Regions from separate parts of the Pseudomonas rhizosphaerae genome, predicted to be linked through region 2. Evidence: predicted binding sites of a transcription regulator. Region 2 holds the regulator's gene; each other region holds the start of a gene.
The links. Region 2 encodes FliA, which starts transcription of late flagellar genes. Its sites were predicted from a motif close to CTAAAGTTTNNNNNNNNNNNGCCGNTAA; they were not measured.

Region 1 (3,278 bases), 240 kb from region 2:
ACGATGGCACGGTCGCCGCACTGGAAACGCAAAAGCGCGCAGATGCCCGAGCCCGGCAGGCGTTGGCCGACTCGCTGCTGTCAGGGTTGCCCGTGATACGTCACCCCGCTTCGTACTTTCTGTGGCTGCCGCTGGCGGAGGACGCAAGGGCGGACCAGGTCACCCTGGAATTGATGCGCGAACACGTGTCGGTCTCGACGGCCGAGCCGTTCTGCACCTCGGCTCATGTCCCTCATGCCATACGGCTGGCGCTCGGTTCGGTGAGCATGGAGACACTGCGTGAGGCGCTGACCACCGTAAAGCGGGTGGTCGGAGCCTATATCTGATCTCGGTTCACTCAGGTACGAAAACGAGACACGAGGTCGTTCAATTCGACCGCCAGACGCGACAGCTCGTGACTTGCCGCATTGGTCTGCAGGGCGCCGGCCGCAGACTGCGCGGACAGGTCACGAATGGCGACCAGGTTGCTGTCCACTTCACGGGCGACCTGAGCCTGCTCTTCCGCGGCACTGGCGATGACCAGATTGCGTTCGTTGATCTGACCGATGGCAGCAAAGATGTCTTCCAGTACCGCGCCGCAGGCTTGTGTGATTTCCAGAGTCCCTTGCGCACGCAGGGTGCTATCGCGCATCGAGTCGACAGCTTGCTCGGCAGTGGTCTGCACGCTGCCGATCATCTGCTCGATCTCGCGGGTGGACTCCTGAGTGCGATAGGCGAGCGTTCGCACCTCATCGGCGACCACGGCAAAACCGCGCCCCGCCTCACCGGCACGGGCGGCCTCAATGGCGGCATTGAGGGCCAGCAGGTTGGTCTGCTCCGACACGGCACGGATAACGTCCAGTACCTTGCCGATGTTGCGTACTTCGCCGGCCAGTTGCTGGATACGCTCTGCGCTGCCCTGGATTTCAGTTGTCATCAACTGAGTACCGGCGATGTTTTCGCGAACCTGTTGACGGCTTTTCTCCGACAGCGTGTTTGACGCTGTCGCCGCTTGCGAAGTGGACACGGCATTGCGCGCGACTTCTTCGACGGCGCTGGTCATCTGGTTGACTGCAGTGGCGGCTTGTTCAAGTTGCATGTCTTGTTGCTGCAGGCCACGGTTGCTTTCTTCGGTCACCGCGTTGAGCTCTTCGGCCGCCGAGGCCAGCTGGGTCGCGGAACCGGAAATCAGGATCAGGGTGTTGCGCTGGCTGGCTTGCATGCGCTGAAGCTCGACGAACAAGTCACCGATCTCGTTGCGGCCCGTGGCCACGACCTCTTGGGTCAGGTCGCCGTTGGCGATGCGTTTGAAGTGCTCGCCGGCTTCACGAAGCGGGCGCAGTACACGGCCGGAGATGAACATCCAGCAAATCACCGCCAGCGCCAGCGTGATACACGCCAGTGCCAGGGATAGCCGCTTGGCGGTCGCCAGGCGGTCACTGGCGTCCTGGTTGATCTCAGCGGCACGAGCATCCAGGGCGCCGACCAGATTCACGCGGATTTCCTGAAGTTTGGTCATGCCCTTGCCAGCGCTGATGTTGACCACGAAATACTGGTCCGCCGAGCGTGCACGAGTGGCGGCGCGCTGGCCGACGATGGCGGTGCCGTACTCGGCGAACGCGGCCTTCAAGTCGTCGGCGAGCGCCTGAAGTTTCGGGTCGCGTATATCGGCCGTCGAGGCATTGAGTTTGGCAATGGCATCGTTCCAGATGCCTTCACTGCGCACCAGCCGGGCTTCTGCATCCTCGAATCGACCGCCCACGGTTTCGATGAACGCCGATGACACATTGGCACTGGTACGGATGGCCAACAGCAGGGAATTGTTGATGCCGTCAATCTGTTGTGAAGTGTGCCTGAGCTCGTCGACCTGATCATAGCTGCGCACCGCTGATGACCAACTGTTGACGATCGAGAACATCAGCGCGATAACGAATAACACCAACACGCCGATCATGCCTGTGCGGACTTTCAAGTGGGAGAACATGTAGAAGCTCCGGACTGCGAATAGATTGTTGTAATACGCTATCCACGCCAGGCGTTGAAACTTGAGCGGCTTGCCGAGAAGCTGGGCGATCAGCGCACAGTTTGGTGCAAGCTAGCCCTGTATTTTTTGAGTTCGCTCTCGGCACAGATTCATTCGCCTCAGAGCCGTCACTACACGTTGAAGAGAAAGAGCAAATGAAGCTGATCGCCGCGCAAATCCGCCCCGTACCGGGCGACTGTGAAGCAAACATCGCCAAACATATGGCTGCCATCCAGCAGGCCGCAAATTTGGGCGCCAATCTCGTGCTCTTTCCCGAGCTTTCCCTCACCGGTTACGAGCCAAGGCTGGCTGATACCTTGGCGATGGATACGAGCGATAGCCGTCTTGATGAGTTCCAGCAACTGAGCGATCGATATGGGATGCTCATCGCCGTGGGCGCGCCCACCCAGGGACGCGAGGGTATCGAAATCAGCATGATCAGTTTCCAGCCTGGACAGCCGCGTACCTGCTACTCAAAACAGCTTCTGCATGCCGACGAATTACCGTTCTTCGCCGCCGGTAGCCGCAAGCTTGTGCTGAATCACGCAGATGTCGTCTTGGCCCCTGCTATTTGCTACGAATCACTGCAGCCAAGCCACGCCCAAGAAGCTGCACAGTCGGGTGCTCAGGTGTATCTGGCAAGCGTGGCGAAGTCTGAACGCGGGACTGCCTTGGCTAACGAGCATTATCCGATGATTGCTAAAAAGCATTCCATGACGGTACTGATGGCAAACTGTGTAGGGGCCGCCGATGACTGTGTTGCGGCGGGCTGTTCCGCCGTCTGGAACAGACAGGGTGAAATCGTGTGCAGCGCCGATGCCGTTCAGGAAGCGTTAGTCGCCTATGACATGCAGACTGGGGAAGCGAGTATTTTCAGCTTGGTGTGAAAGCTACGCGTGAGCTGATATTTGGCGCGATTCGATAAAGGCGTGGCGCAATTGTGGCGCGATTTCGAGAATCGCGCCAACATCTGGCGCAATCTGTGGCGCGATTCCTTGATGTGCGCCACCTACTTGGGATTCCCCAGCGCCGCTGCGCCGCTACTGCTGCTTAGTCGCAAATCAGCAGCGCATCCACCAACGCCTTCGGACTGATAGAGACCCATCGACAGCTTCCTATGCAGATGTTACGGTATAACATCTACAAATGGCGCGAGGTAATGATTATGAAATCTGGAATTCATCCTGACTATCGAACAGTCCTGTTCCACGACACTGCCGCCGACGTTTACTTCCTGATCGGTTCTACGGTAGAAACGACTCGAACCCAGACTCAC
Region 2 (3,278 bases):
ATTGCCCTGCTCGCTGCGGGTCAGAAACCCGTCGACCCGGCGCGCCAGTTCGCGAAACTCGTCGGCGGCCACTTCACGGCGCATGAAGCGCTGCCAGTCGACGCTCAAGGCGCTGGCCTCGGCACTCAAGGTGTTGAGCACCGGCGTGCTCTGCTCGACCAGGTCCATCGTCCGGTTGGCCGCGCTCTCGGTCAGGCGCACCACATACGACAAGCGTTCGGTCGCATCGGTGATCTGCGAAACTTCTTCGGCCTGGGGAATGTTCGGATCGATCTGGAAACTGACGATGGCGCTGTGCAGCTCGCGCGTCAGCTTGCCCACTTCCTGGTACAGGCCGCGGTCGCGGGTCTGGTTCAGCTCGTGGATCAATTGCACCGCTTCACCGAACCGGCCTTTTTCAAGGCTGTCCACCAGCTCCACGGCGTGTTTCTTCAGGGTCGACTCGAAGTCCCCCAATGTGCTTTGTTTGTGATCCATTGCGCCCCCGTTGCAGAATTCAGCTATTGACGCGCTCGAAAATCTTTTCGATTTTTTCTTTCAGCACTTGCGCAGTGAAAGGCTTGACCACATACCCGTTGACCCCGGCCTGGGCGGCTTCGATGATCTGCTCGCGCTTGGCTTCGGCGGTCACCATGAGCACCGGCAGGTGCTTGAGGCGATCGTCGGCACGCACCTGGCGCAGCAGGTCGATGCCGGACATGCCGGGCATGTTCCAGTCGGTGACGAGGAAATCGAAGTTACCGCTGAGCAGCATCGGCAAGGCCGTGTTGCCATCATCGGCCTCGGCGGTGTTGGTGAAGCCCAGGTCACGCAGCAGATTCTTGATGATGCGCCGCATCGTCGAGAAATCGTCGACGATGAGGATTTTCATGTTCTTGTCCAATTAGACCTCCAGCAGTCTTGAACACGCCCAGCCCCTGGACGTGCATAACAATCGAATCCGATTACATCCACTACCACTGCAGACCAGCCCCGAACGCTTGGGAAACCCAGTACTTCAGCGTGCCCGCCACTCCCCCAGGCGCCCGCGCAGTCGCGCGGCGCACTGGCTGTGCAGCTGGCTGACGCGCGACTCGCTGACACCCAGTACCTCGCCGATTTCCTTGAGGTTCAGCTCTTCGTCGTAATACAGCGACAAGACCAGCTTTTCCCGCTCGGGCAGGTTGGCGATGGCCTCGGCCAGCGCGCCCTGGAAGCGCTCGTCCTCCAGATCCCGCGAAGGCTCCAGCGAACCGCTGGCGCCGTCTTCGTGCAGGCCCTCGTGCTCGCCGTCCTGCAGCAGGTCGTCGAAACTGAACAAGCGACTGCCCAGGGTATCGTTCAGGATCCCGTAGTAATCATCCAGACTCAGATTGAGTTCGGCCGCAATCTCGTGATCTTTAGCGTCGCGGCCGGTTTTCGATTCAATTCGTCGAATGGCGTCGCTGACCATGCGCGTATTGCGGTGTACCGAACGCGGCGCCCAGTCACCCTTGCGCACTTCGTCGAGCATCGCGCCGCGGATACGAATGCCGGCATAGGTCTCGAAACTGGCGCCCTTGCTCGAATCGTATTTGGTCGAGACCTCCAGCAGGCCGATCATGCCGGCCTGGATCAGGTCTTCCACCTGCACGCTGGCCGGCAGTCGCGCCAGCAGGTGATAGGCGATGCGCTTGACCAGCGGTGCGTATTGCTCGATCAGCTGATGCTGCTGCGAGTCGCGCGACGCCTTGCTGTACATACGGTATCCGCTGGCGCTCATGATACGGGCCCTGCACTGGTTTGCTGCACCAGGCGTTCGACGAAGAACTCCAGGTGGCCGCGGGGATTGGCCGGCAACGGCCAGGTGTCTACCTTCTGCGCGATGGCCTTGAAGGCCAGCGAGCATTTGGAGCGGGGAAATGCCTCGTAGACGGCGCGCTGCTTCTGTACGGCCTTGCGCACCGACTCGTCGTACGGCACGGCGCCGACGTACTGCAGGGCAACGTCGAGGAAGCGATCGGTCACCTTGGTCAGCTTGGCGAACAGGTTGCGCCCTTCCTGAGGGCTCTGCGCCATGTTGGCCAGGACCCGGAAACGGTTCATGCCGTAGTCGCGGTTGAGCAGCTTGATCAGGGCGTAGGCGTCAGTGATCGAGGTGGGCTCGTCGCACACCACCAGCAGGACTTCCTGGGCCGCGCGGACGAAGCTGACCACCGAATCGCCGATGCCGGCGGCCGTGTCGATGATCAGCACGTCGAGGTTGTCGCCCACATCGCTGAAGGCCTGGATCAGACCGGCATGCTGGGCCGGGGTCAGGTGGACCATGCTCTGGGTGCCGGAAGCCGCCGGCACGACGCGGATTCCGCCAGGGCCCTGCAACATCACGTCGCGCAGTTCGCAGCGGCCTTCGATCACATCCGCCAGGGTGCGCTTGGGGGTCAGGCCCAACAACACGTCGACGTTGGCCAGGCCAAGGTCGGCGTCCAGCAACATGACCCGGCGGCCGAGCTCGGCCAACGCCAGGGACAAGTTCACTGACACATTAGTCTTGCCGACGCCACCTTTGCCGCCGGTCACCGCGATCACCTGTACGGGATGCATGCTGCCCATGTTCGTTCTTTACCTTGTCTAGACCGAGGCCACACCAGTGGCTGCCAGTTCGATTGCTCGAGTATTTCCTGGCAACCCTACGATGCAGGAAGATTGTGCTTGCCTAACGTTCTTCACCTCAGCCAACTCGCTTGTCGGGGCTGTGGTAGAGCCCTGCGAACATATCGGCCATGGCCTCTTCGCTGGGCTCTTCTTGCATTTGCACGCTGACCGCGCGGCTGACCAACTGGTGCCGGCGCGGCAAATGCAAGTCGTCGGGGATGCGCGGCCCATCGGTGAGATAGGCAATCGGCAGTTCCTGACTGATGGCCAGGCTCAGCACTTCGCCGAGACAGGCCGTTTCATCGAGTTTGGTCAGGATGCACCCGGCCAGACCGCAACGTTTGTAACTGTGGTAAGCCGCGGTGAGTACCTGCTTCTGGCTGGTGGTTGCCAGCACCAGGTAGTTGCGGGCGTTGATCCCACGCCCGGCCAGGCTCTCGAGCTGCATGCGCAGTGCCGGATCGCTGGCTTGCAGGCCAGCGGTGTCGATCAACACCACGCGCTTGCGCAGCAGGGGTTCCAGCGCCTGTACCAATGACTGGCCCGGATCGACCTGAGTCACCGAAACATTGAGAATACGGCCCAGGGTCTTGAGCTGCTCCTGGGCACCGATGCGAAAACTGTCCATGCTCACCAGCGCCACGCTCTGGGAGCCGTACTTGAGC
Region 3 (3,278 bases), 1.2 Mb from region 2:
AGAACCCGTCCGGGGTTTGTTGCAGCGCAGGCTTATTCATTATTGTTCTCCGCGAGAGTGCTGGTGAGGTTCAGCGGGCCGATGTATCGAGAAACCGTGCGAACGTAGCCGCATCGGGGTAGGAAGATTGTGTGCCCAGGCCGGTGACCGAACAGGCGGAGTAGGCCACCGCCTGGTGCATTGCCTGGCGAATATCTCGGTCCTGACTCCAGTGACGGGCAAAGCAACCGATGAAGGCATCGCCTGCGCCACTGGTGTCGCGTGCCTCGACCTTGACCCCGGGAACCTGCCACTCGCCTTCGGCGCCCACGTACAAAGCGCCTTGCTCGCCCAAGGTGACGATGACGTGGCGCATGCCCTTGGCCACCAATGTCCGCGCCGCCTGTGCAGCTTCTTCGGCAGAGGTCACCGGCAACCCGCTGATGAGGGCCAGTTCGCTTTCGTTGGGGATCAGGAAGTCCAGCAGCGCCAGGTGGTCGTTGCTCAGACCGGCCAGGGCAGGGGCGGGGTTGAGCAGCACGGCGATGGCATGGCGACGGGCGAATTCGATGGCGTGGTAGACGGTTGCCAGTTCGATTTCCAGCTGCAGCACGATCAAGGCGCAGTCGCGTAGCTGTGCCTCGGCGCGGTCGATGTCGGCTGGCTGCAGGTGCGCGTTGGCGCCTTTGACGATCAGGATGCTGTTGTGGGAGTTCTCCTGGACGAAGATCGGTGCAACGCCGCTGGATACGCCCGGTACGCGCTCGACGAAGCGCGAGTCGATACCCAGGCGTTGGAAATTGGCCAGGGTGGTGTCGGCGAAGCCGTCGTCGCCCACCTTGCTCAGCATCAGCACGTCAGCCCCCAGCAGCGCCGCAGCCGCAGCCTGATTGGCGCCTTTGCCACCACAGCCCATGGCGAAACGGGGTGCTTCGAGGGTTTCACCCTGGGCAGGCATGCGATCGATGTAGGTAATCAGATCGACCATGTTGCTGCCGATGACTGCAATCTTGCTCATTGTTGTTGTGACCTCGCCAGCGCCGACGGAAGCATCCACGGCTGTTATTTGTGTTATTTAAATAACATTTTCTGTGAGGATTCAATCTTTATTTTATGCGGCTGCAGTGATGTCGCAATGACATCGGTCAAAACATAAGGTTCAAAAGTCATACAAAAATAATTAATTGTACAATTTTTTGTAAAGTTATCTCGATGCCTACCGATACGCACGTTTGACCACAGAACACTTGTGATCAGCCAAAGGGCCAGACAGAGCCCGGCGTCCGAGAAAATGGACCGTTCTCACCCAAGACCCACAACAAACCGACCCATTCCGGGCTGTGAGAACTTTATGAACATCCTTGCTCCTGCCGTCACATTGGCCAACCGGCTACGCTTCCCGACAAAATTCGCGGTACTTGCCTTCATCGTTCTGGTCCCGCTGCTCCTGCTCGGTACCCGCTTCATCGTTCAGCTCAATGACAGCCTGGCGGTCATACGCTCGGAGCAGACCGGCCAGCGCTACCTGCTGGATGTAACGCCGATCCTGCGCCTGTCCATGATGCAACGCGCGTTGACCAACCGTTTGCTCAGCGGCGACCAGACCGCGCAGGCTGATGTCCTGGCCAACCAGGCGAAGATCGAGGCTGCGTTCTCGAAACTGGCGACCACCGATGGCCAGTTCAACGACGCCTTGCAGACCGGCGATCGCGTGGAGCGCCTGCATGCCTCGGCTACGCGCTTGATGTCGTCGGCCAAGCCCGGCGTCGATCCGAGCGGCATGTTCGATGGATGGAACGACCAACTGACCGAGACGCTCAATTTCGTCTACTACGTTTCGGCCACCTCCGGCATGGTGCTGGATGAGGATTACGCCTCGCTGTTCATGATCGACCTGAGTACGCTACGTTTGCCCCGGCAGATCAACATCGTCGGGCAATTGCGTGGGTTGGCCAGCGGGCTGCGTGAAGGGCAGCCGTTGAGCCCGGCAACGCGTGGCGTGATCAAGTCGATGCTCAAGAACGAGTTGCTGATCCACAAGGAGTTGCAGCAAAGCCTGGAATTGCTGCGTCGCCGAGAGCCCGCGCTGGCCGATCGCATTCAGGCACCCATCGACAGTGCGTTCATGAGCCTGACCGGCTTCCGTGCCGATCTTGATGCGGTCACGTCCTCCACCAGCGATACGCTGGTCAACGTGCAGAACGTACCCGCCAAGGGCAACACGGTGGTGGCCGAGCTGTACAAGGCGCAAGACACGCTGCAGGAAGAGCTGCTCAACCGCCTGGCCTATCGGGCTCAGGAAAAGACATCGGAACGCCTGTTCATTCTCGGCATGTTCGCTGTCGTCGGCTTGTTGCTGGTGTACGTTTTCTGCGGCATCTACAGTGCCATGCGTCGCAGCATTCAAGATGTGCTGCAGGCCACCCAGCTCATCGCCCAAGGTGACTTGAGCACACGCGTCCAGGTTCGCGGAAAAGACGAAATGGCCGACGTGGGCAACAGCCTGAACCGCATGGTACAAGCCTTCGGCAGCTCGCTGACCCAGGTCGAGCGCAGCTCGCAGTCCGTTTCCGACGCCGCTGCGCGCATGGGTGTCTCCATCGACAGTGCCAAGCGCGCGATGAGCACTCAGCAAGGCGAGACCGAACAAGTGGCCACGGCCATCAACGAGATGACCGCCAGCGTTGCCGACGTGGCGCAGAACACCGAAGGCGCCGCCCACGCTGCCGGGCAGGCCAGCCAGTCCACCCATGCCGGCCTGGCACAGATGCACGAAACCAAAGTCACCATTGAGTCTCTGGCCGACGAAGTGGAGCGCAGCGCGCAGAAAGTCTCGGCGCTGGCCCAGCACAGCCAGCAGATCGGCGGGGTCATCGAGGTGATTCGCAATATCGCCGACCAGACCAACCTGCTGGCCCTCAATGCGGCCATCGAAGCCGCCCGTGCCGGGGAACAGGGCCGTGGCTTTGCCGTGGTCGCCGACGAGGTGCGGACCCTGGCTTCACGCACGCAGAACTCGACCGAGGAAATCCGCCGGATTATCCAGGAGCTGCAATCGGCCACCTCGGCTGCTGTCGAGCAGATGAAGGCCGGCAGGCAGCGCGCCCAAGAGTGCTTGCAGTCGGCCGATGCGGCGTCGAACAGCCTGGATGCCATTAGCGAGGGTGTCGAGCAGATCGTCGGCATGAACACCCAGATCGCCAGCGCCGCCGTTCAGCAACATGCCGTGTCCGAAGACATCAACCGCAACGTGACCGAAATCCGCAATGGCAGCCTGGCGTTGATGGAAGGGATCGAAG

Region 1: a site for FliA is predicted at 2,002-2,029, ahead of LT40_RS01510 (methyl-accepting chemotaxis protein). Genes of this name have one in related genera too.
Region 3: a site for FliA is predicted at 1,178-1,205, ahead of LT40_RS08020 (methyl-accepting chemotaxis protein). Genes of this name have one in related genera too.

What each region holds. Positions count from the first base shown of each region.
Region 1 is NZ_CP009533.1:321,097-324,374, reverse strand. It holds gene LT40_RS01515 (aminotransferase-like domain-containing protein) at 1-326, shown strand, start outside; gene LT40_RS01510 (methyl-accepting chemotaxis protein) at 338-1,963, opposite strand; gene LT40_RS01505 (carbon-nitrogen hydrolase family protein) at 2,158-2,889, shown strand; gene LT40_RS01500 (type B 50S ribosomal protein L31) at 3,168-3,278, shown strand, end outside.
Region 2 is NZ_CP009533.1:557,340-560,617, reverse strand. It holds gene LT40_RS02515 (protein phosphatase CheZ) at 1-477, opposite strand, end outside; gene LT40_RS02510 (chemotaxis response regulator CheY) at 497-871, opposite strand; gene fliA (RNA polymerase sigma factor FliA) at 998-1,744, opposite strand; gene fleN (flagellar synthesis regulator FleN) at 1,738-2,571, opposite strand; gene flhF (flagellar biosynthesis GTPase FlhF) at 2,690-3,278, opposite strand, start outside.
Region 3 is NZ_CP009533.1:1,777,221-1,780,498, forward strand. It holds gene fucP (L-fucose:H+ symporter permease) at 1-40, opposite strand, end outside; gene rbsK (ribokinase) at 71-997, opposite strand; gene LT40_RS08020 (methyl-accepting chemotaxis protein) at 1,331-3,278, shown strand, end outside.